4 regions of the Pseudomonas sp. TS_SC_3 genome follow, and region 1 is predicted to be linked to each of the others. Evidence: predicted binding sites of a transcription regulator. Region 1 holds the regulator's gene; each other region holds the start of a gene.

Evidence for each region. The regulator sigma-54, encoded in region 1, starts transcription at its own class of promoters, with help from an activator protein. The targets are predictions, from matches to a motif close to ANTGGCATNNANNTTGCTNT.
Region 2: the regulator sigma-54 is predicted to act here: its motif matches at 1,971-1,990, upstream of AC0J6G_RS06155 (CmpA/NrtA family ABC transporter substrate-binding protein).
Region 3: the regulator sigma-54 is predicted to act here: its motif matches at 4,545-4,564, upstream of AC0J6G_RS03435 (flagellar basal body rod protein FlgF).
Region 4: the regulator sigma-54 is predicted to act here: its motif matches at 2,153-2,172, upstream of AC0J6G_RS06180 (CmpA/NrtA family ABC transporter substrate-binding protein).

The regions. Positions count from the first base shown of each region.
Region 1 covers NZ_CM149586.1:205,701-211,403, reverse strand. Annotated here, with positions in the region: gene AC0J6G_RS01095 (KpsF/GutQ family sugar-phosphate isomerase) at 1-202, shown strand, start outside; gene AC0J6G_RS01090 (KdsC family phosphatase) at 202-741, shown strand; gene lptC (LPS export ABC transporter periplasmic protein LptC) at 749-1,318, shown strand; gene lptA (lipopolysaccharide transport periplasmic protein LptA) at 1,305-1,847, shown strand; gene lptB (LPS export ABC transporter ATP-binding protein) at 1,850-2,575, shown strand; gene AC0J6G_RS01070 (RNA polymerase factor sigma-54) at 2,868-4,382, shown strand; gene hpf (ribosome hibernation-promoting factor, HPF/YfiA family) at 4,574-4,882, shown strand; gene ptsN (PTS IIA-like nitrogen regulatory protein PtsN) at 4,898-5,371, shown strand; gene rapZ (RNase adapter RapZ) at 5,374-5,703, shown strand, end outside.
Region 2 covers NZ_CM149586.1:1,252,468-1,258,170, reverse strand. Annotated here, with positions in the region: gene alaC (alanine transaminase) at 1-723, shown strand, start outside; gene AC0J6G_RS06165 (hypothetical protein) at 794-1,186, opposite strand; gene AC0J6G_RS06160 (transcriptional regulator) at 1,383-1,700, shown strand; gene AC0J6G_RS06155 (CmpA/NrtA family ABC transporter substrate-binding protein) at 2,138-3,421, shown strand; gene ntrB (nitrate ABC transporter permease) at 3,436-4,287, shown strand; gene AC0J6G_RS06145 (ABC transporter ATP-binding protein) at 4,327-5,118, shown strand; gene AC0J6G_RS06140 (thioesterase family protein) at 5,244-5,693, shown strand.
Region 3 covers NZ_CM149586.1:711,587-717,289, forward strand. Annotated here, with positions in the region: gene grxD (Grx4 family monothiol glutaredoxin) at 1-54, shown strand, start outside; gene bfr (bacterioferritin) at 124-594, opposite strand; gene AC0J6G_RS03410 (bacterioferritin-associated ferredoxin) at 864-1,082, opposite strand; gene flgB (flagellar basal body rod protein FlgB) at 1,446-1,853, shown strand; gene flgC (flagellar basal body rod protein FlgC) at 1,869-2,312, shown strand; gene flgD (flagellar hook assembly protein FlgD) at 2,338-3,006, shown strand; gene flgE (flagellar hook protein FlgE) at 3,051-4,406, shown strand; gene AC0J6G_RS03435 (flagellar basal body rod protein FlgF) at 4,613-5,353, shown strand; gene flgG (flagellar basal-body rod protein FlgG) at 5,400-5,703, shown strand, end outside.
Region 4 covers NZ_CM149586.1:1,258,636-1,264,338, forward strand. Annotated here, with positions in the region: gene alaC (alanine transaminase) at 1-42, opposite strand, end outside; gene AC0J6G_RS06175 (ANTAR domain-containing response regulator) at 253-831, opposite strand; gene AC0J6G_RS06180 (CmpA/NrtA family ABC transporter substrate-binding protein) at 833-2,029, opposite strand; gene acnB (bifunctional aconitate hydratase 2/2-methylisocitrate dehydratase) at 2,237-4,846, opposite strand; gene AC0J6G_RS06190 (DUF1289 domain-containing protein) at 5,252-5,703, shown strand, end outside.

The DNA of each region.
Region 1 (5,703 bases):
CCGCAACATCGACGTACGCCAGACCATTATCGATGACGTAATGACCGCCCATGGCAAGACCGCTCGCGCGGAAATGCTCGCGGCAGAGGCTTTGAAAATCATGGAAGACCACAAGATCAGCTCGCTGGTGGTAATCGATGACAACCATCAGCCAATTGGCGCACTGAACATGCACGACTTGCTGCGCGCTGGAGTGATGTAATGAGCACTGACACGATCAACCCCGACCTGCTGCAACGCGCCAAGGCCATCAAATTGGCCATTTTCGACGTCGACGGCGTGCTCACTGACGGCAAGCTGTACTTTCTGATCGACGGCAGCGAATTCAAGACCTTCAACACCCTCGACGGCCACGGCATCAAAATGCTGATCAACTCTGGGGTAAGCACCGCCATTATCAGCGGCCGCAAAACCCCGGTGGTCGAGCGCCGTGCGCAGAACCTGGGGATTCAACACCTGTATCAGGGCCGCGAAGACAAGCTGGTCGTGCTTGACGAACTGCTCGGCGAACTGGGCCTAGACTATGCACAGGTCGCATACCTCGGTGACGACCTGCCCGACCTGCCAGTGATCCGCCGCGTAGGCCTAGGTATGGCAGTCGCCAGCGCCGACGGCTTTGTCCGCCAACACGCCCACGGGATTACCCGTGCTCGCGGTGGCGAAGGCGCCGCACGTGAGTTCTGTGAACTGATCATGCACGCCCAAGGCACCCTTGAAGCCGCTCAAGCCGCTTACCTATAGGCCAACCATGCCCCGCAAGTTATTCAATATTGTTCTGTTCGCCGTTGTCGCCCTGCTGGTGGCGGCGCTCGGCTACTGGAACCTCAGCCCAGATGGCTTTAACGAGCAATCCCGCACCGCTGGGACTGATAACGCCATCGACTTTTACGCCACAAACACCTACACCGTGCAATACCAAGCCGACGGCACGCTGCAATACGAGCTAACGGCCGATAAGGTCGAGCACGTCAAAGCCAGTGACATCACCCTGATGACCGGCCCGAATATGAACCTGTTCCGCGGCACCGAGCTGCCCTGGAAAATCCGTAGTGAGCGCGGTGAAGTGTCGCCCGGCGGCGTTGAGGTCGAGCTGATCGACAAGGTGCGGGTTGAACGTACCGACGCCAAAGGCCGCCCGACCATCCTCACCACCAGCCGCCTGACCGTATTCCCCGAGAAGGAATATGCGCAGACCCAGCAAGCCGTTAGAATCGACGCGGCCAATGGGGTGACCACGGCACAAGGAATGAAAGCGTACATGAATGACGGCAGGATGCTCCTGCTGTCCAACGTAAGAGGTCAGCATGAGGCTCGTTAACACCCTCCCCCTACTACTCAGCCTCAGCGCCGCACTCGGAAGTGTTAGCGCTTGGGCCCTGCCATCCGACCGTGAACAGCCGATCCGTATCCAGGCTGACAGCGCGGAACTGGATGACAAACAAGGCGTGGCCGTTTATCGCGGTGATGTCGTCATCACCCAGGGCACCATGAAGGTCACTGGCGACACCGTGACCATCACCCAGAATGCCCAAGGCGATGTCGAGGTATTTACCTCCGTCGGCAAGCCGGCCTACTACGAGCAACTGCCGTCAGCCGACAAGCAGATCGTCAAGGCCTACGGCCTGACCATCCAGTACTTTATGGCCAACGAGCGCGTGGTACTGATCGATCAGGCCAAGGTGATTCAGGAAGGCAACACCTTCGAAGGCGAAAAAATCGTCTACGACACCCAGCGCCAAATCGTCAACGCCGGCCGTGCCACAGGCACCAACGTCACCGCGCCACGTCCGCGCATCGACATGGTGATCCAGCCGAAGAACAAACCAGCCGACCAGCAGGCGCAGTAATAATGGCCACATTGAAAGCCCAACACCTGGCAAAGAGCTATAAAGGCCGCCAGGTTGTGCGCGACGTCAGCCTGAGTATCGACAGCGGGCAGATTGTCGGCCTGCTTGGCCCTAACGGGGCCGGCAAGACCACCTGCTTCTACATGATCGTCGGCCTGGTACAGGCCGATCAGGGCCGCGTGATGATCGATGATCTCGACGTCAGCCATCAGCCCATGCATGGCCGCGCGCGCGCCGGAATTGGCTACCTGCCGCAGGAAGCCTCAATTTTCCGCAAGCTCAGCGTGGCCGACAACATCATGGCCATCCTGGAAACCCGCAAAGACCTCGACGGCGCTGCACGGCGCAAGGAGCTTGAGGGGCTGCTGCAGGAATTCCATATCAGCCATATCCGCGACAACCTCGGCATGAGCCTGTCCGGTGGTGAACGCCGCCGCGTGGAGATTGCCCGCGCCCTGGCAACCAACCCCAAGTTCATCCTGCTCGACGAGCCGTTCGCCGGTGTTGACCCGATTTCCGTGGGCGACATCAAACAGATCATCCACCACCTCAAAGCCAAGGGCATCGGTGTATTGATCACCGATCATAACGTGCGCGAGACCTTAGATATCTGCGAAACCGCCTACATCGTTAGCGATGGCCAACTGATCGCCGAAGGTGATGCCGAAACTATCCTGGCCAACCAAACCGTCAAAGAAGTGTATCTGGGGCATGAATTCCGGCTGTAACCACCGCCGCTCTAAGCCGCCAGCAGGCGCTTTAGAGCGTAAGCAGAACAGGCGAAACGATTTAACACCCGCGCACTGGCCTGCCGGGTGAAGTGGCGGGTCAAAAGCCGAGCACACGCGCTGTACATGCGCATCCAACGCCTGCTTTTAACGCTGGATCGTTAACACAGGTAGTTTTCAACGACCTGCTAGGCAAAGCCCCTAAACTTAGGCATATTATTTGCTTCCAAGTGGCGATTTTTAAAACGCCCTGTAGTGGATTGCGCATAGACGCCAGTAAATAAGGCCTGCAATGAAACCATCGCTAGTCCTGAGAATGGGCCAGCAGCTGACGATGACACCGCAGCTGCAACAGGCCATCCGCCTACTCCAACTCTCCACCCTCGATCTGCAACAAGAGATCCAGGAGGCCTTGGAGTCCAACCCGATGCTCGAACGCCAGGAAGACGGCGATGATTTCGACAATTCGGACCCCATGGCCGATGGCGCAGAAAGCGCCAGCCCGAGCGAACAGCCCGAAGCGCCCTATCAGGAAACCAACTATCAGGAAGCCACGCAAACCGTGGACAACCTGGAAGAAGGTGATTGGGGTGAGCGCATTCCCAACGAACTGCCGGTCGACACCGCCTGGGAAGACATCTACCAGACCAGCGCCAGCAGCCTGCCGAGCAGCGCCAGTGATGACGATGAGTGGGACTTCACCACCCGCACCTCCAGCGGTGAGAGCCTGCAAAGCCATTTACTTTGGCAACTCAACCTGGCGCCGATGTCGGATAAGGATCGCCTGATCGGCGTCACCCTGATCGACTGTATCAACGAGCAGGGCTACTTAGAAGAAACCCTGGAGGAAGTGGTCGAGGCCTTCGATCCGGAATTGGACATCGAGCTCGACGAAGTCGAAGCCGTGCTGCACCGCATCCAGCAGTTCGAGCCGACCGGCATCGCTGCACGCAACCTGGGCGAGTGCCTGCTTCTGCAACTGAGTCAGCTACCGGCAAGCACTCCGTGGCTGAGTGAAGCTCAACGCTTGGCCAGCGATTACCTCGACCTACTCGGCAGCCGCGATTACGGCCAGCTGATGCGCCGCATGAAGCTCAAGGAAGACGAGCTGCGTCAGGTTATTGATTTAATCCAAAGCCTCAACCCGCGCCCTGGCTCGCAGATCGAGTCCGGTGAGCCGGAGTACGTGGTGCCCGATGTGATTGTGCGCAAGCACAACGAGCGCTGGCTGGTGGAGCTCAATCAGGAATCCATGCCGCGCCTGCGGGTCAACGCGCAGTACGCAGGGTTTGTGAAGCGCGCTGACTCAAGCGCGGACAACACCTTTATGCGCAACCAACTGCAGGAAGCGCGCTGGTTTATTAAGAGCCTGCAAAGCCGCAACGAAACCCTGATGAAGGTTGCCACGCAGATCGTCGAGCACCAGCGCGGCTTTCTCGATTACGGCGACGAGGCGATGAAGCCTCTAGTTCTGCACGATATCGCCGAAGCCGTAGGCATGCACGAGTCAACGATTTCGCGGGTCACCACACAGAAATTCATGCACACCCCACGTGGCATTTACGAGCTGAAATATTTCTTCTCCAGCCACGTTAGCACCGCCGAGGGTGGCGAATGCTCGTCCACGGCGATCCGCGCCATCATCAAAAAACTGGTCGCCGCGGAAAATGCGAAAAAGCCGTTGAGTGACAGCAAGATCGCTGGTCTACTGGAAGCACAAGGCATTCAAGTGGCTCGCCGTACGGTCGCAAAGTACCGTGAGTCCCTCGGAATAGCGCCCTCCAGTGAGCGCAAACGATTGATATAAGGCGGTACGAAAAGGAAGGCAACTCGCAGGACAGATAACACGCCAGGCACGTTTTTTCGCAAAGTAGACATACTGCTACTCAGCAACCAGCGTTCGTGCCAGGCCCTATCTGTCAGACCCTTCCACGCCACAGTGTTCCGGCGGCAGGCCTCTCGCCTGCCTCTTACACACGGCAACAAGGAGAAAGCGGTATGCAAGTCAACATCAGTGGACACCAGCTGGATGTGACCGACGCCCTACGCGACTACATCGGCGAAAAACTCGGCCGATTGGAGCGCCACTTCGACAAGATCACCAATGTGCAAGTCATTATGGAGGTCGAGAAACTCAAGCAGAAAATCGAAGCCACCCTGCATATTGCAGGCGGTGAAGTTGTCGCCAATGCCGAGCATGACGACATGTACGCCGCCATCGATTTACTGACCGACAAGCTCGATCGACAACTCATCAAACACAAGGAAAAACAGCTCGACCGTCAACAGGGTGCTATGGCCCGCTGACGTCGCCTATCTCCTATGATCCGACTTGAAACTATCCTGACCCCCGGCCGTTCCTTAGTGAACGTGCCGGGCGGCAGTAAAAAACGTGTCCTTGAACAGATAGCTAACTTGGTGGCGCGCGAACTGCCCGACCTGGATGGCCAGGACATTTTCGAAAGCCTAATTGCCCGCGAAAAACTCGGCTCGACCGGCTTTGGTAATGGCATTGCCATTCCCCACTGCCGCCTGCCGGGTTGTACGGCTCCCATCAGCGCGTTGTTGCGCCTGGACGCCGCCGTAGATTTTGACGCCATCGACGGCGCCCCCGTTGACCTGTTGTTTGTTCTGCTAGTACCTGAAGCCGCCACCGATGCGCACCTGGAACTGCTCCGGCAGATCGCCAGCATGCTCGATCGCAGCGATGTGCGCGCCAGTCTGCGCCAAGCCGAAAGCAGTGAAGCCCTGTATCAGGTGGTAGTCGACACTCAAAGCCAACTCAATAGAGCCTAAACATGCGCCTGATCATCGTCAGCGGTCGCTCCGGTTCCGGGAAGAGCACGGCGCTCGATGTGCTCGAGGACAACGGTTTCTACTGCATCGACAACCTCCCGGCCGGCTTACTGCCTGAACTGGCAGAGCGCGCGCTAGTGCATACCGAGTTGCTGCATCCGCAGGTGGCCGTTTCGATTGACGCGCGCAACCTGCCCAGCCATCTCGAACGTTTCCCGGCGTTGTTGGAAGAGGTGCGTGCACGGCATATCAAGTGCGATGTGGTTTACCTGGATGCCGACGAAGAAACCCTGCTCAAGCGTTTCTCGGAGACCCGCCGGCGCCATCCACTG
Region 2 (5,703 bases), 1.0 Mb from region 1:
AAGCCGAAGATGATGATTCTTGGCTTCCCCTCCAACCCTACGGCGCAGTGTGTGGAGCTGGACTTCTTCGAGCGCATGGTGGCCCTGGCCAAGCAGTATGACGTGCTGGTGATTCACGACCTGGCCTATGCCGATATTGTTTATGACGGCTGGAAAGCTCCGTCGATCATGCAGGTGCCGGGCGCTAAAGACATTGCCGTGGAATTCTTCACCCTGTCCAAAAGTTACAACATGGCCGGCTGGCGAATTGGCTTTATGGTCGGCAATCCCGAGCTGGTCAACGCCCTGGCGCGGATCAAGAGTTATCACGACTACGGCACCTTTACCCCGCTGCAGGTCGCGGCCATTGCAGCGCTGGAGGGTGATCAGCAATGCGTGCGCGATATCGCCGAGCAGTATCGCCAGCGCCGCAACCTGCTGGTTAAAGGCTTGCATGAACTGGGCTGGATGGTCGAAAACCCCAAAGCCTCAATGTATATCTGGGCCAAAATTCCGGAGCCGTATGCCCATCTTGGCTCATTAGAGTTCGCCAAGAAGTTGCTGCTGGAGGCCAAGGTCTGCGTGTCGCCGGGTATCGGTTTTGGTGACTACGGCGATGACCACGTACGCTTTGCCCTGATTGAGAACCAGGACCGCACTCGCCAGGCCATTCGCGGCATCAGGGCGATGTTCCGCGCCGATGGTCTGCTGCCGGAGAAAAAGGCCAAAGCCGACAGCGTGTAGCAACGCCAGGGATTAGGTGTGCAATGCGCACCTAATCCCTCATCAATCTACCCCCTCAACGCAATCCAGCTCAGCCTGAGTAATCCAACACGGTCCACACCCGGCTCAAGCCCTCGGCAATCAGGCAATTACTGTTGGCCAGCGAGTTGCTGCGGTGCAGTGACATCCGGCTGGTTGCCCCGTCTGTAGCACTGGAATGCTCGCTCAACCACTGCATGCGCCCACAATTCGCCGTTTCAATCACATAGCTGGCGGCCACTGCAGAACCCTTGTTGGGCAGCCTGATCATGTCAACCACCGTGCCTGGCTCTTCCACGCGCTTGCCGTTGTCCACCATCACAGCCCAGGCCTGACCATTTTCAATCACCAGGTAGGTGCCGTTAGCGCGCGGCGGGTCCAATTGTGGCTGCGCGCAACCGGCCAAAAAGCTCAACAGCACAACGGTCATGAGCATCTGTTGCATTATCGGTGACTCCTCTGCGGTGCTTGTCGCCATTGGCGTTGCGTGCGGTTGGCGAGAATGATCGAGTGGTTGCCGGATAGGCAGTGGGATTACTATTATCGAATACTGTTTATATGTACAGTATTTTTCAGCTATCCTGACACACGGCCACCCGCCAACCTGTTGCTGCCCACCCAAACTGCCCGGAGTAAGGCCAATGCTCGACGTTCTGCAGCTCAAACACAGCATGAACCGCATGCCTCTGGAAAAAGTCCGAGACACCGTGAATGAGTTAAAGCTGGAAGGCATCGTCACCGAAAACAAAACACCGTTTAACCGCGTGCATTTCAACACCTGCTTTGCCGAGATTGAGGCCTTGCTGCAACGCGCCGGTTATCACCGCCCACTCGATGTAGTGGGTTATGAAGGGCAAGCCTATGCCCTGTTCGACCCCACGCGCTGGGAGGCCGTGCATGTGCTGCGTTGGTTAAGAGACTTTGTTGAAGAAGCGCAACGCTGCCCACAACCGGGTTAAGGCTGCCCTGTTAGACGCCTTGACCGCTAAGCACTAAGACGATGCGCAGTGCTGAATTACCCTGCAGGACTGCACACTTTTAGCTCAACGCACGCCGCAGCAGAGGCGCTGCTTGCAGGTGATGCAGCGCATGGCCGTTACGCCGGCCCGACAACCGCGACTTAATCAATGCGCTAAGCCATTGATTAATAATATTTAGCCACCAACCTTCCAGAGCGCAGGCGAATTTCTCAGCCGCCCTCGGCGTTCATATCTGGGTTCCATAGCAAACATGGCAAGCCCTTTGCTTTGTGTCCCTCACGATTGCATCGCAGCCCACCAACGGCGGTGAGCCGCAGATCACGGACAACGGCGTCCGTCAGGTGACTTCTCCAGAAGAAGCCTGACGGATGCCGTTTTTTGTTTCAGCCGTATAAGGCCAGAGAAGGACAAACCCCATGACTGATCGTGATTCGAAGAACCCAAGCCTGCACAGCCGCCGTCACTTCCTGAAAACCTCGATTGCCGTCGCCGGCACCGTCGGCGGTGTCGCTGCACTTGGCTTGAGCGCACCCACCTCGCTGCGCAGCGTGGCCTGGGCCGCTGGTTCCGATGCGCCAGAAAAGGCGGCGCTGAAAGTGGGCTTTATTCCACTGACCGACTGCGCCTCGGTGGTGGTCGCCGCGACCCAGGGCTTTGCTGAGAAAAACGGCTTGAGCATCACCTTGAGCAAAGAAGCCTCTTGGGCCGGGGTGCGCGACAAACTCAATACCGGCGAGCTGGATGCCGCCCACGTGCTGTACGGCATGATGTACGGCGCGCAGCTGGGTATCGCCGGGCCGCAGAAGGATATGGCCGTATTGATGGGCCTGAACCAGAACGGCCAGGCCATCACCCTTTCCAAACAGCTCAAGGAAGCCGGCGTCACCAATGGCGCACAACTGGCCGAGCATGTGAAAAAAGGCGGTAACCCGCTGACTTTCGCCCAGACCTTCCCCACCGGAACCCACGCCATGTGGCTGTATTACTGGCTGGCGAGCCTGGGCATCAACCCGATGAGCGATGTGAAAACTATCGTCGTACCGCCACCACAGATGGTCGCTAATATGCGCGTCGGCAATATGGATGGCTTCTGTGTCGGCGAGCCTTGGGGCGCGCGGGCGATTGCTGAAAAAATTGGTTACACGGCTGTGACTACTCAGCAGATCTGGCCGGATCACCCGGAAAAAATCCTCGGCACCACCCGCGCCTTTATCGAGCAATACCCCAATGCGGCCCGCGCGCTGATCATGTCGATCCTTGAGGCCAGCCAGTTTATCGAGGCCAGCGAGGAAAACCGCAAGAGCACGGCCAAGCTGATTTCCGGCAAGGCTTACGTCAATGCACCGGTCAAAGTGATCGAACCGCGCTTCCTCAGCCAGTACGAAGACGGCCTGGGCAACAGCTGGAAAGACGACCACGCCATGGCTTTCTGCAAAAACGGCACAGTGAACTTCCCGTATCACTCCGACGGCATGTGGTTTATGACCCAGTTCAAGCGTTGGGGTCTGATCAAGGAAGACCCTAACTATGCCGCCATCGCCGCAGGGGTCAACCAGGTTGCACTGTACAAGGAGGCCGCCAGTGCGCTGAACATCCCCGTGCCGGCCAGCTCGCTGCGCAGCAGCACGCTGATCGATGGCAACATCTGGAATGGCTCCGACCCGGCGGCCTACGCCAACTCCTTTGCGATTAAAGCCTGATTGGGAGGTTCGTGATGAACGCACCACTGAAAACCCCATTGCCGTTGTCTGCGCCGATCAGTAAAGCGCCACGTCTGGCTCTGCCAGGCGTGGCGGCGCTGACCAGCCTGCTCAAGGCGGTTGTGCCGCCGCTGTTGGGTATCGTGCTGTTTATCGGCGTGTGGGCGCTGATTGCGACCAAGAGCGAGGGCCTGCCTGGCCCGATCAGTACCTGGGCGGCGGCGCTGGAACTGTTTGCCAACCCCTTCTATGACAATGGCCCAAATGACATGGGCATCGGCTGGAACATCCTGCATTCGTTGGGTCGCGTCGGTATCGGCTTTGGTTTGGCGGCGCTGGTGGGCATTCCGTTGGGCTTTGCCATCGGCCGCTTTGCCTTCTTGGCCGGCATGCTCTCACCGATCATCAGCCTGCTGCGCCCAGTGTCGCCGCTGGCCTGGCTGCCGATTGGCTTGCTGGTATTCGAAGCGGCTGGCCCGGCTTCGATCTGGGTGATCTTTATCAGCTCGATCTGGCCGATCATCCTCAACACCGCCGCCGGCGTGGCCAGCGTGCCGCAGGATTATCTGAACGTGGCACGAGTGCTCAAGCTGTCGGAGTTCAAGGTACTCACGCGCATCCTGTTTCCCGCCGTATTGCCGCACCTGATGACCGGCATTCGCCTGGCCATTGGCGTGGCCTGGCTGGTGATAGTCGCGGCAGAAATGCTCACCGGCGGCACCGGCCTGGGCTTCTGGGTGTGGGATGAGTGGAACAACCTCAACGTCGAACACATTCTGATCGCCATCATCATCGTCGGCCTGGTCGGCCTGGCGTTGGAGCAACTGCTGTTGCTGCTGGCCAAACGTTTCGATTACGCCAGTTAAAGCAGGCCAGCTGGTAATGCCCGTTTAAGGAGCCGCAACATGGATAAATTCGTGGAGCTGACCCAGGTCGGCAAACATTTCGACACCAAGAAAGGCCGCTTCCAGGCCCTCACCGACGTCAACCTGAGCATCGCCAAAGGTGAGTTCGTCACCCTGATCGGCCACTCGGGTTGCGGTAAATCCACCGTTCTCAACCTGATCGCCGGCCTGCTCGAGGCCAGTGAAGGCGGGCTGATCTGCAATGGCCGCGAGATCGACGGCCCTGGCCCGGAGCGCGGCGTGGTGTTCCAGAACCACAGCCTGCTGCCCTGGATGACCTGCTACGGCAACGTCTACCTGGCGGTGGAAAAGGTCTTCGCTGGCAAGGAGAGCAAGGCCCAGCTCAAGGAACGCACCGAAGCGGCGCTGGCCATGGTTGGCCTGAGCCACGCCACCTACAAGCATCCCAATGAAATTTCTGGCGGCATGAAACAGCGCGTCGGCATCGCCCGCGCCCTGGCCATGCAACCCAAGGTGCTGCTGATGGACGAACCCTTCGGCGCGCTGGATGCCCTGACCCGCGCGCACCTGCAGGACGAACTGCTGCGCATCGTTGGTGAAACTCACAGCACGGTGGTGATGGTGACCCACGATGTCGATGAGGCGGTGCTGCTGTCTGATCGCATCGTGATGATGACCAACGGCCCGGCAGCGACCGTGGGCGATATCGTCAAGGTCGAGCTGGCGCGCCCGAGGGATCGCCTGGCCCTGGCCAATGACCCGCACTACCACGCCTACCGCACCGCCGTGCTGGAGTTTCTCTACCAGCGCCAGCAACGCCCCGCGGCTTAAAGCAACTCAGGCACGGAGCAGGTATCTGCCTCCGTACCCTGCCTAGTAATCGAGCGCAGGACGTCTGCAACACGCATTACATCAGGGTTAATATTGGCCACCTTATTCCAATACCGGATACAGCAATGGCCCGTCTGAACCTTGAGTTCCCCGAAGATCAGTTCTGCTACAGCACCCACCTGACCGTGCGGGTGACCGACATCAACGCCGCCAACCACCTAGGCAATGACTCAATGATCTCAATGATTTCCGAGGCGCGGGCGCGGTTTCTGTTTGAGTTCGGCATTGAGGAAACCCAGGAAGACGGCACCGGCATCATCGTCACGGACCTCGCTACCACCTACCGCGCCGAAGCCCATGCTCGCGACCAATTGCTGTTCGAAGTCGGCGTGATGGACTTCAACAAATACGGTGGCGACATTACCTTCCGCATCACCCGCCCAGCGGACGGCAGCCTGGTGGCCATGGCTAAATCAGGGTTTGTGTTCTTCAACTATAAACTGGGCAAAGTGGTGCCCATGCCTACACGCTTCAGCGACACGTTCAGCAAGGTTAACTGGCTCAACCCAGCCTGAGCACGCGCAC
Region 3 (5,703 bases), 510 kb from region 1:
AAGGGTGAGCTGCAAACCCTGATCAAAAACGCCGTGCAGAAAGCTGACGCGTAAGCAGCCCCTGCACAAACAACAAACCCCGCCAAGTGCGGGGTTTGTTGTTTGTGGCGCGGTGTTTTGCGCTTATTCGTCCATCTGCGATTGCAGGTAATTTTGCAGGCCCACTGCTGCGATCAAGCTGAGCTGAGTTTCCAACCAGTCAATATGGTCTTCTTCCGAGCAGAGAATTTCTTCGAGCAGTTCGCGACTGGCGTAATCGCCGATGCTTTCGCAGTAAGCAATCGCTGCTTTCAGATCAGCATGCGCCTTGTGCTCGATTTTGAGATCGCACTCAAGCATTTCCTGGGTGTTCTCACCGATCAGGATCTTGCCGAGGTCTTGCAGGTTGGGCAGGCCTTCGAGGAAAAGGATGCGCTTGATCAGCTTGTCCGCATGCTTCATCTCGTCGATGGACTCGTGGTACTCATGCTCGCCGAGTTTCTTCAGGCCCCAATCTTCGTACATACGCGCATGCAGGAAGTATTGGTTGATCGCGACCAGCTCGTTACCGAGGATCTTGTTCAGATGCTGGATGACTTTCTTGTCGCCTTTCATATCTGCGTCTGCCTTGCAGGGGAATTAGCACCTGATTTTGGGCTGCGGGTTTTTGGCTGTCAAACCTAAGTATTTGAATCTAAAGTTAAATTTAATCTGATTAAGAATGCTTAAGTTGTGCATCTTGCTGCTAAGGCATTGATTTATCTGTGATAAACCAGCATGTGCTGAGGCTCAAGAGTGCACAGCGATAGCGCGAAGACTGCTTACCTTAAACGGCTGGCCATAAAAAACCGGACACGAGGTCCGGTTTTTTTATGTCGCTGAATTCAGGCGGCTACGAAGTTTGCCGGATAAGTCATCACGGCCTGGCTGCTTTGCACTTCGCTCAAGGTTTCGCGCACCACTTGTTTGGCCAGGCAGGCGCATTTGCCGCATTGGCTGGCGACGCCGAGGGTGGTGCGCACATCACGGTAGCTGCAGCAGCCTTCGTAAATGGCTTCGCGGATCTGACCGTCAGTAACACCTTCGCAGAGACAGACGTACATGATTTGGGCTCATGGCAGGGCAGTGGCTGGTGCGAAAGATACTAATGTTAATGAGAATGCTTGTCAAAGCTGTATGTGGTTGGCTGACGAGTGGCGCCGGGTGGCGAATTGAATCGTTCGCAGTTTTACGTCGTCGGCTGCTAGTTATGACCTTGCAGGGTCGATTGCCGGGGAGGGTGGCAAAAGGCCGTGCGCGCTTGCCGCTTGCAGGCCCCTAGGCGGAAAGCGTTTGCCGCTTTGCCACGCATAAGGCCAGGTTTATAGGCTAACTAACTGATAAATAGCCAAAAAATAAAATGGCACACGCTTTGCTTATGGTTTTGCACGGAAAACAGCAACGCCACCTGGCAAAGGTTTCTGACCATGAGCATCAGTTTCGATCGGGCACTCGGCATACATGAAAAAGCTCTCGGCTTTCGCACTCAGCGTGCCGAGGTGTTGGCCAACAATATCGCGAACGCTGACACGCCCAACTTCAAGGCGCGTGACCTGCAATTTGCCAGTGTTTTGGCTGAGCAGAGTGCCAATAGCCAGCGTGGTCCGGTCAGCCTGAATCGTACCAATAGCCACCATATTCCTGCCGATGGCGTGATGGTTGGCGATGCCAGCCTGGCGTACCGCACGCCGATGCACTCATCGATTGATCAGAACACCGTAGACCTGCAGATCGAGCAATCGAACTACGCGGAGAACTCGGTGCAGTTTCAAGCCAGCTTTACCTTGCTTAACAGCAAATTCAAAGGGCTGGTCAGTGCCCTGCGCGGCGATTAATAGGAGCCTGAAGCTATGTCACTTACCAGTGTTTTTAATATCGCCGGATTGGGTATGAGTGCCCAGAGCACTCGCCTGAATACCATCGCCAGCAACATTGCCAACGCCGAGACCGTGTCTTCGAGCATTGATCAAACCTACCGTGCCAGGCATCCGGTGTTTGCCACCGTGTACCAAACCGCGCAGGACGGCGATCGTGGTTCGCTGTTTGCTGAGCAGGACAATGCCGGTGCGGGTGTGCAGGTGCTGGGTGTGGTTGAGGATCAAAGCAGCCTGATGCCGCGCTATGAGCCGAACCATCCGGCTGCTGATGAGGGCGGCTATGTGTACTACCCCAACGTCAATGTGGTGGAAGAGATGGCTGACATGATTTCAGCCAGTCGAGCCTTCCAGACCAACACCGAAATGATGAACACCGCCAAGCAGATGATGCAGCGCATATTGACCTTGGGTCAGTAAGCCAACGAATTAGGAGTGCAGAGCAATGAGTGTTGTTGGCGATGTTAGCGGTTCGGCGCTGGACCAATACCAGATTAAGCAGGGCAGTAGCCAAAACAAAGAGCTCGGTAAAAACGAGTTTCTCAACCTGTTGGTGGCTCAGTTGAATAACCAGAACCCACTCGAGCCACAAGGCAATGGCGAGTTTATCGCTCAGCTCGCGCAGTTCAGCCAGGTTGAGGGGATCGAGAAACTCAACACCAGCATGGGTTCTTTGTTGAGTGGCTATCAGTCGTCCCAAGCGCTGCAGGCTTCTTCGCTGGTCGGGCGTAAGGTCATCGTACCTACGGACAAGGCTGTGGTTGATACCAGTGAGAGCTTCAAGGCGAGCCTGGTACTGCCGACCAGCAGCAGCAATGTCTACGTCAACATCTATGACAAGGCCGGCTCTGCAGTGGGCCGAGTCAACCTGGGTGAGCAGGCGGCCGGCAATGTCAGCTTTATCTGGGACGGCAAAGACAGCAGCGGCAACCTGATGCCGCCCGGTACTTATAAGTTTGAAGCGCAGGCCACCTATAACGGCGAGGCCAAGGGGCTTTACACCATGTTACCGGCCAACGTCGACAGCGTAGTCCTTGGTGGCAGCGAGTTGATGTTGAACCTCGCGGGGCTCGGCAGTGTGCCGCTGTCGCAAGTGCAGGTTATCGGTCAGTAACTAACAGATTTCAGCGCCGGTTACGCCGGTACAAGGAGACAGCTATGTCGTTCAATATTGGCCTTAGCGGTTTGCGTTCAGCAACCAAAGATCTCAACGTCACGGGTAACAACATTGCTAACGCAGGCACTGCGGGCTTCAAGCAATCACGTGCCGAGTTTGCCGATGTGTATGCCTCTTCTGTGTTGGGCACCGGTAAAAACCCACAAGGTAGCGGTGTGTTGCTGGCCAACGTTTCGCAATTGTTCAACCAGGGCAACATTAACTACACGCAAAATGCCTTGGACTTGGCGATTAATGGCAATGGTTTTTTTCAAGTCAATAACAACGGTGCGTTGAGCTACACCCGTGCCGGCTATTTCGGCACAGACAAAGAAGGTTTTTTGGTCGATAACTTTGGCTACAACCTGCAGGGTTACACCGTTGACCCTAACGGCAATCTGCAGACGGGGGTGGTGGGTGACTTGCAGATTCAATCTGCAAGCCAGGACCCGAAGGCCACATCGACCATGACCCAGGTCTTCAACCTCAACTCCACCAATGCGGCGCCGGCCACTACGCCGTTTAATGCGTCTGACCCAACGACCTACAACTCGTCTACCTCGACCAATATCTACGACACACAGGGTAATGCGCATGTGCTTACCCAGTATTTCGTCAAGGACGCGCCGCCGGCTCTCAACAGCTGGACCATGAATGTATTAATTGATGGGCGTAATCCGACTAATCCTCAAAGTGTTCTACTTCCAGGACCTCCCCCTGTTTTCGACAATACAGCTGGTACTGCGCCGTTTAGTACAACGCTAACATTCAGCCCGTCGGGACAGTTTCAAGCGGCCACGGGCGGCGATTTCACTGTGAATCCCGACGGTACTTTGCTTCTCAACAACTGGAATCCTGCCGCCCCGGACAATTCCACTCCACCCGTGTGGGGGCCTAATGGTGCCTTGCAAAGCCCGGAAAACCTGACGATTGACTTGCGTCGCTCAACTCAGTTTTCAAGCAGTTTTGCTGTCAACAGTGTCAGCCAGAATGGTTACACCACGGGTGAATTGGCCGGGCTGGAAATCGACGAAACCGGCGTTATTTTCGCGCGCTACACCAACGGTCAATCCAAGATACAGGGGCAGATTATCCTGGCTGACTTTGCCAATGTGCAGGGGCTTACACCGGTTGGTAAGACACAGTGGGTGCAGTCTTTTAATTCGGGAGAACCTGTGCGTAACCCACCAGGCTCCGGTACTTTGGGTGCGATTCAGGCCGGCGCGTTGGAAGACTCCAACGTCGAGCTGTCTGATCAGTTGGTTAACTTGATCGTGGCGCAGCGCAATTACCAGGCCAACGCTAAAACCATCGAAACCGAGAGTGCGATCACCCAGACCATTATCAACCTGCGTTGATGATCGCCGCCGGCGGCAGGCAAGTGCTTGTCGCCGGCGGCAAAAAAACGCCACCACGGTTTTTAAAAAGGCTCCTTTATGGAGCTTTTTTATTTTTAAAATTCATACGTATCAATGGTTTGTGATTATTTTTCGAATGCTGGCATAGGCATTGCTTTGTAGCGTGTATAGAGCAACTGGCAACGCGCCCAACTCGGAGATTAACCATGGACAAGATGCTGTACGTTTCCATGACTGGTGCCCACAACAACACCCTGGCTCAGCGTTCGCACGCCAACAACCTGGCGAACATCTCTACCAGTGGCTTTCGCCGGGATTTTGAACAGGCGCGTTCCATGCCGATTTTTGGTGACGGTTTACCGGCGCGTGTATATGCCATGAGTGAGCGCCCCGGCACTGACTTCACCCCAGGTGCGTTGCAGGAAACGGGGCGCGATCTCGACGTGGCAGTCGGCGGTAAAGGTTGGTTGGCCGTGCAGGCGCCTGACGGCACTGAAGCTTATGTGCGCACCGCCAGCTTGAACGTCGACGCTCTGGGCATGTTGCGTACCGGCAACGGTTTGCCGGTGATGGGCAACGCCGGGCCGATTGCAGTACCGCCTGAGCAGAAAATTGAAATCGGCAAAGACGGCACCATCAGTATTCGTGCGCTCGGTGAAGCGCCCAGCGTGCTGGCTGAAGTCGACCGCTTGAAGCTGGTCAATCCTGATCTCAAGCAGATGGAAAAGGGCTCAGACGGCCTTATCCGCTTTAAGGGGCAAGGCCCGGTGCTGGCCGATGCCACCACGGAAATCACCTCGGGGTTTCTTGAGTCGAGCAACGTCAACGCGGTGGAAGAGATGACCGCGATTCTCTCGCTATCTCGCCAATTTGAACTGCAAGTGAAAATGATGCGCACCGCCGAAGACAATTCAGCGGCCATGGCGCGCGTCTTGCAGATGTCCTAATTACCAGCACGCGGCGCCGTTAAGCCAGCGCCCGAGGAGAATCGATATGCTTCCTGCACTGTGGGTCAGTAAGACCGGTCTTACCGCTCAGGACATGAACCTGACCACCATTTCCAACAACCTGGCCAACGTTTCGACCACCGGCTTTAAGCGTGATCGTGCCGAGTTTGAGGACTTGCTGTACCAGATCCGTCGTCAACCAGGTGGCCAGTCCAGCCAAGACAGCCAATTGCCGTCCGGCTTGCAGCTGGGTACCGGTGTGCGGGTGGTGGGTACGCAGAAGATCTTCACCGCAGGCAGCTTACAAACCACCGAGCAACCGCTGGATATGGCGATTAACGGGCGTGGCT
Region 4 (5,703 bases), 1.1 Mb from region 1:
ACGATCGATGCGCGCAAAACGGCGCTTGGCGTTCTCAGCCATGATTTCCTCGCGGTACGTAAGCGCCCGGAACCGTCCGAGCGACGTTGGCCAGTGCGCTGGCCAGGCGGCGAAGATAAGCGGGGCGCAGTGGTACTGTCTAGAGCAGTTGCCATGAAACTCGGCAGTACAGCCTTAGTTTGGTAGGTCGTAGCCCGGATGCAATCCGGGGGTCGCAATCCTCGGACTGCATCCGGGCTACAGGAGCGGTGGTTAGCCGCCGAGCATGTCGTGCATGGCGATGATCTGTTCGGCCACCTGCGCCAGCTTCTGCTGACGGCTCATGGCCTGGCGACGCATCAGGGTGTAGGCCTGTTCCTCATCGCAGCTTTTCATTTTCATCAGCAGGCTTTTGGCCAGTTCGATGCGCTTGCGTTCGGCCAGCTGGGCATCGCGTGCCTGCAGCTGGGCGCGCAGCGCTTGGTCGCTCTCAAAGCGCACCATGGCCACGTCCAGAATCGGCTGCAGGCGCTGTGCATGGATGCCTTCGACGATGTAGGCGCTGACGCCGCTCTGAATGGCCTGGCGCATTACACCGGGGTCGTGTTCGTCGGTGAACATCACGATAGGGCGGGGTTGGTCGCGCGTGACCAATACCACTTGTTCCATCACGTCACGTCCAGGGGACTCAGTGTCAATCAGGATCACATCCGGTCGCACAGCCTCGACCCGCTCCGGCAGGTCGATGGTTAGGCCGGATTCATCGATCACCTCAAAACCGGCTTCGGTCAGTGCGGCTTTCAGGCGGCCGACTTTCTTGGCGGTGTCATTGATCAATAGAATGCGCAGCATCTTAATGAGTCTCCTGAGCTGCGCTGGCTGCTGTATCCGTTAACGCGTGCAAGGCAAAGCTGCGGGCATATACCGCTGGATTGCTGCCATCCCACGTGGTGCCATCGGCGAGTTGGCTGCTGCGCATCGGTTCGGTAACCGGCACACCGAGCGCTGTTGCGGCCTCGCGGTAAAGATCAATTTGCTGAACCTGGCGGGCGATACCTAGATAGTCAGGGTCGCTGCGCAGCAGGCCCCAACGGCGAAATTGTGTCATAAACCACATGGCATCAGACAGGTAGGGCATGTTGACCGCACCCTCGCCATGAAAGCGCAGCGGATGGTTGTCCTGCCAGGCATGGCCAAGACCATCCTGGTAGTGGCCGAGAAAACGGGGCTGGATGACAGACAGCGGTGCATCAACATAGGCAGCACCGCTGAGTAACTGCGCCGTGCTGCGTTGGTTTTCTTCGCATTCATCAATAAAACGGCTGGCATCCAGCACTGCCATGATCAAGGCGCGAGCGCTATTGGGGTGGCGTTCGGCAAAACCACGGGTACAGCCGAGTACCTTTTCTGGGTGATTGGGCCAGATGGCCTGAATGGTCGTCAGGGTACAGCCGAGATTGTCCTCCACGGCCTTGGCTGTCCAAGGTTCACCCACGCAGAAACCGTCAATACGCTGAGCTTTAAGGTGTTCAATCATTTGTGGCGGTGGAACCACCACGCTGTCGACATCGCGTAGCGGGTGAATCCCCTGGCTGGCCAGCCAGTAATACAGCCACATGGCATGGGTGCCCGTTGGGAAGGTCTGGGCAAAGGTCAGTCGCGCCCCATGCTGGTGCACATGCTGGCACAGCGCTTCAGCGCTGGTCACTCCGGCGGCTTGTAAGGGTTGCGACAGGTTGATGCTTTGTCCGTTCTGGTTCAGGCCCATGAGCACGGCCATGTCAGTCGCAGGTGCTCCGCCCAGTCCCAGCTGAACGCCATAGATCAGGCCGTAAAGACTGTGGGCAGCGTCCAGCTCGCCACTGAGTAATTTGTCGCGTAAGCCGGCCCAGGAGGCTTGCCTGTGCAGATTCAGGGTTAAACCGTACTTCTCAGCGAAGCCCTGGGTGGCTGCGACAATCACCGAGGCTGAATCACTCAAGGCCATAAAACCGATGTTCAGTACGGGTTTTTCCGGTGTTTGGCTGTGGCAGGTGCCTTGCTCGCTCATCGTGCTTTTCCTGTGCCCACACAAAAAAGTGCCGTACCAAACGCTGACCTCAGTCGGCGATCAGAACGACACCATTGTCTATTGCAGTCATTTCCGCCGTTGGAAAGGCCTGGTGGAACAAGCAAAGCAAGGCATATGCCAGCGGACTGGCACGACAGAAAAGAAAAAGCCCCGCACGAAGCGGGGCTTTGTCATTGCTGCAAGCGCTTAGACCTGAAGAGCAGGAATATTCGCGTTGGCAGCCGCTTCACGGAACTCGGCGATCTGATCGAAACTCAGGTAGCGGTAAACGTCCGCTGCCATGGTGTCGATTTCCTTCGCGTAGACCATGTACTCCTCAACAGTCGGCAGGCGACCGGTAATGGCCGCAACAGCCGCCAACTCGGCAGAAGCCAGGTAAACGTTGGCACCATCGCCCAGACGGTTGGGGAAGTTACGGGTGGAAGTCGACACCACGGTGGAGTTCGCTTCAACGCGTGCCTGGTTACCCATGCACAGCGAGCAGCCCGGCATTTCCATGCGCGCGCCGGCTTTACCGTAGATGCCGTAGTAGCCTTCTTCGGTCAGCTGATGCTGGTCCATCTTGGTCGGCGGCGACAGCCACAGACGGGTCGGCAGGGTGCCTTCGACTTTTTCCAGCAACTTACCGGCTGCGCGGAAGTGACCGATGTTGGTCATGCACGAACCGATAAACACTTCGTCGATCTTCTCGCCCTGAACCGAGGACAGCAGACGGGCATCGTCTGGGTCGTTCGGTGCACAGAGTACCGGCTCGTTGATGTCGGCCAAGTCGATTTCGATGACTTCGGCGTACTCGGCGTCTTTGTCGGCTTCCATCAGCTTCGGATCAGCCAGCCACGCTTCCATCGCTTGGGCGCGACGCTCCAGGGTGCGGGCATCGCCGTAGCCTTCGCTGATCATCCAGCGCAGCAGGGTGATGTTCGAACGCAGGTACTCGGCGATGGCTTTTTCCGGCAGTTTGATGGTGCAACCCGCAGCGGAGCGCTCAGCAGAGGCGTCGGACAGCTCGAAAGCTTGTTCAACGGTCAGCTCGTCCAGACCTTCGATCTCAAGGATGCGACCAGAGAAGGCATTGATCTTGCCCTTCTTCTCAACGGTCAGCAGGCCTTTTTGGATAGCTACGTAAGGGATGGCATGCACCAGGTCACGCAGGGTGATGCCTGGCTGCAGTTTGCCCTTGAAGCGCACCAGTACCGACTCCGGCATGTCCAGCGGCATTACGCCAGTGGCAGCGGCAAAGGCTACCAGGCCGGAACCGGCTGGGAAGGAGATGCCGATCGGGAAACGGGTGTGCGAGTCACCACCGGTACCGACGGTATCCGGCAGCAGCATGCGGTTCAGCCAGCTGTGGATGATGCCGTCGCCAGGACGCAGGGACACGCCGCCACGGGTGCGGATGAAATCCGGCAGGGTGTGGTGGGTGGTGACGTCGATTGGCTTCGGATAAGCCGCGGTGTGGCAGAACGACTGCATGACCAGATCAGCAGAGAAGCCCAGGCAAGCCAGGTCTTTCAGCTCGTCGCGGGTCATCGGGCCAGTGGTGTCCTGGGAGCCGACGGTGGTCATCTTCGGTTCGCAGTAGGTGCCCGGGCGTACGCCTTTGCCTTCTGGCAGGCCGCACGCCTTGCCGACCATCTTCTGCGCCAGGGTGAAACCCTTAGTGCTAGCAGCAGGTGGCTCAGGCAGCTTGAACAGGTCGGTTGGGCCCAGGCCCAGTTCGGCGCGCGCTTTCTCGGTCAGACCGCGACCGATGATCAGCGGGATACGGCCGCCAGCGCGGACTTCGTCGAGCAGTACTGGGGTCTTCATTTCGAAGGTGGTCAATACTTCGTCGGTGCCGTGCTTGCAGACTTTGCCAGCATGCGGGTACAGGTCGATCACGTCGCCCATGTGCATGTTGGAAACATCGAATTCGATTGGCAGAGCGCCGGCATCTTCCATGGTGTTGTAGAAGATTGGAGCAATCTTGCTGCCGAAGCAGAAGCCACCCGCGCGCTTGTTCGGCACGTTTGGGATGTCGTCGCCGAAGAACCACAGCACCGAGTTGGTGGCGGATTTACGCGAGGAGCCAGTACCGACTACGTCACCGACGTAGGCGATCGGGAAGCCTTGGCTGCGCATGGCTTCGATTTGTTTCATCGGGCCGGTAACGCCTTGCTCGTCCGGCACGATGCCGTCACGGGCCATTTTCAGCATGGCCAGGGCGTGCAACGGAATATCCGGGCGCGACCAAGCATCAGGTGCTGGGGAGAGGTCGTCGGTGTTGGTTTCGCCGGTGACCTTGAATACGCGCAGGCTGATTTTGTCGGCCAGGGTTGGGCGGTTCTTGAACCACTCGCCATCAGCCCAAGACTGCAGTACGCCTTTGGCGTGAACGTTGCCGTTCTTGGCTTTTTCAGCGACGTCGTGGAAGGCGTCGAACATCAGCAGGGTGTGCTTCAGTTGCTCGGCAGTCACGGCAGCCAGTTCGCTGTCGTCAAGCAGCTCAACCAAGGTGGCGATGTTGTAACCGCCTTGCATGGTGCCGAGCAGTTCAACAGCGTGTTGCTTGCTGATCAATGGTGAAGTGGCTTCGCCTTTGGCGAGGGCAGAGAGGAAACCGGCTTTAACGTAGGCGGCTTCGTCGACGCCTGGCGGCACGCGGTTGGTGATTAGGTCGAGTAGAAGCGCTTCTTCGCCGGCTGGCGGGTTTTTCAGCAGCTCGATCAGGCCTGCGGTTTGTTCGGCGTTCAGCGGCTGGGGCACGATACCCTGAGCGGCACGCTCTGCTACATGTTTGCGGTAGGCTTCAAGCACAGTTATTACCCTCATCAGTGGTCCCAAAGGGTTGTCCGGGACGCGATCCAGAAAACAACCAACCAGGCGCTTCGTGGCGTTATGGGCCGCTCAGCCGAGGTTGCGCTGCTTTCTTGCAGAAGCTGTTTTCAAAGTTTTACGCCGGCAGGACGGTTGGATGAGGGCTGGTGACGACACTTGAAGGGTGGTTCAAGGATCGGCACCAACATCGAACCTGCAGGATTGACTGTGCTCGTGACGCTTTGAAAACAGCTTCCAACGGACGTTGCTGCCTTTAAAAGGCCGGCCGAGTCTACTGGAAAGCTTTGATAAAGTTAAGCCAAAGGCCCCTCTTATATAGAGGTGATATGCCTTAGACAAAGGGCTAAGATGCCTGCCTGTTTACCAGTGTTCATACCTTTCGTTATGTCTAACCAACGCATCAAAACCCCTTGTGTCGGCCTGTGCTCCACTGTCTACGGTGACTTGGTTTGCCGTGGCTGTAAGCGCTTTCACCATGAGGTGATTAACTGGAACGGCTATAGCGACGAAGAAAAACGCGCCGTTTGGCTGCGCTTGGAAGTGCTGCTGGTGCAGGTCATGGCCGCAAAACTGCAAGTGTTTGATGCTGATCGTCTGCGTATGCAACTGGAGCAGCGCAAAATTCGGTTTGTTCCGCAGCAATCGGCCTATTGCTGGGCTTACCAACTCATTGTCCGTGGTGCGCGGGTGATCAGCCAGCTGGACGCTTACGGTGTGGTGTTATTGCCGGAGTTTCGTGAGTGGAACTTGCCCGAGCTGCGCGACGCCATTGATCGTGAATTCTTTCTGCTTTCTGAAGCGCACTACGAACGCTACATCGCGCCACGCTTTTTGCT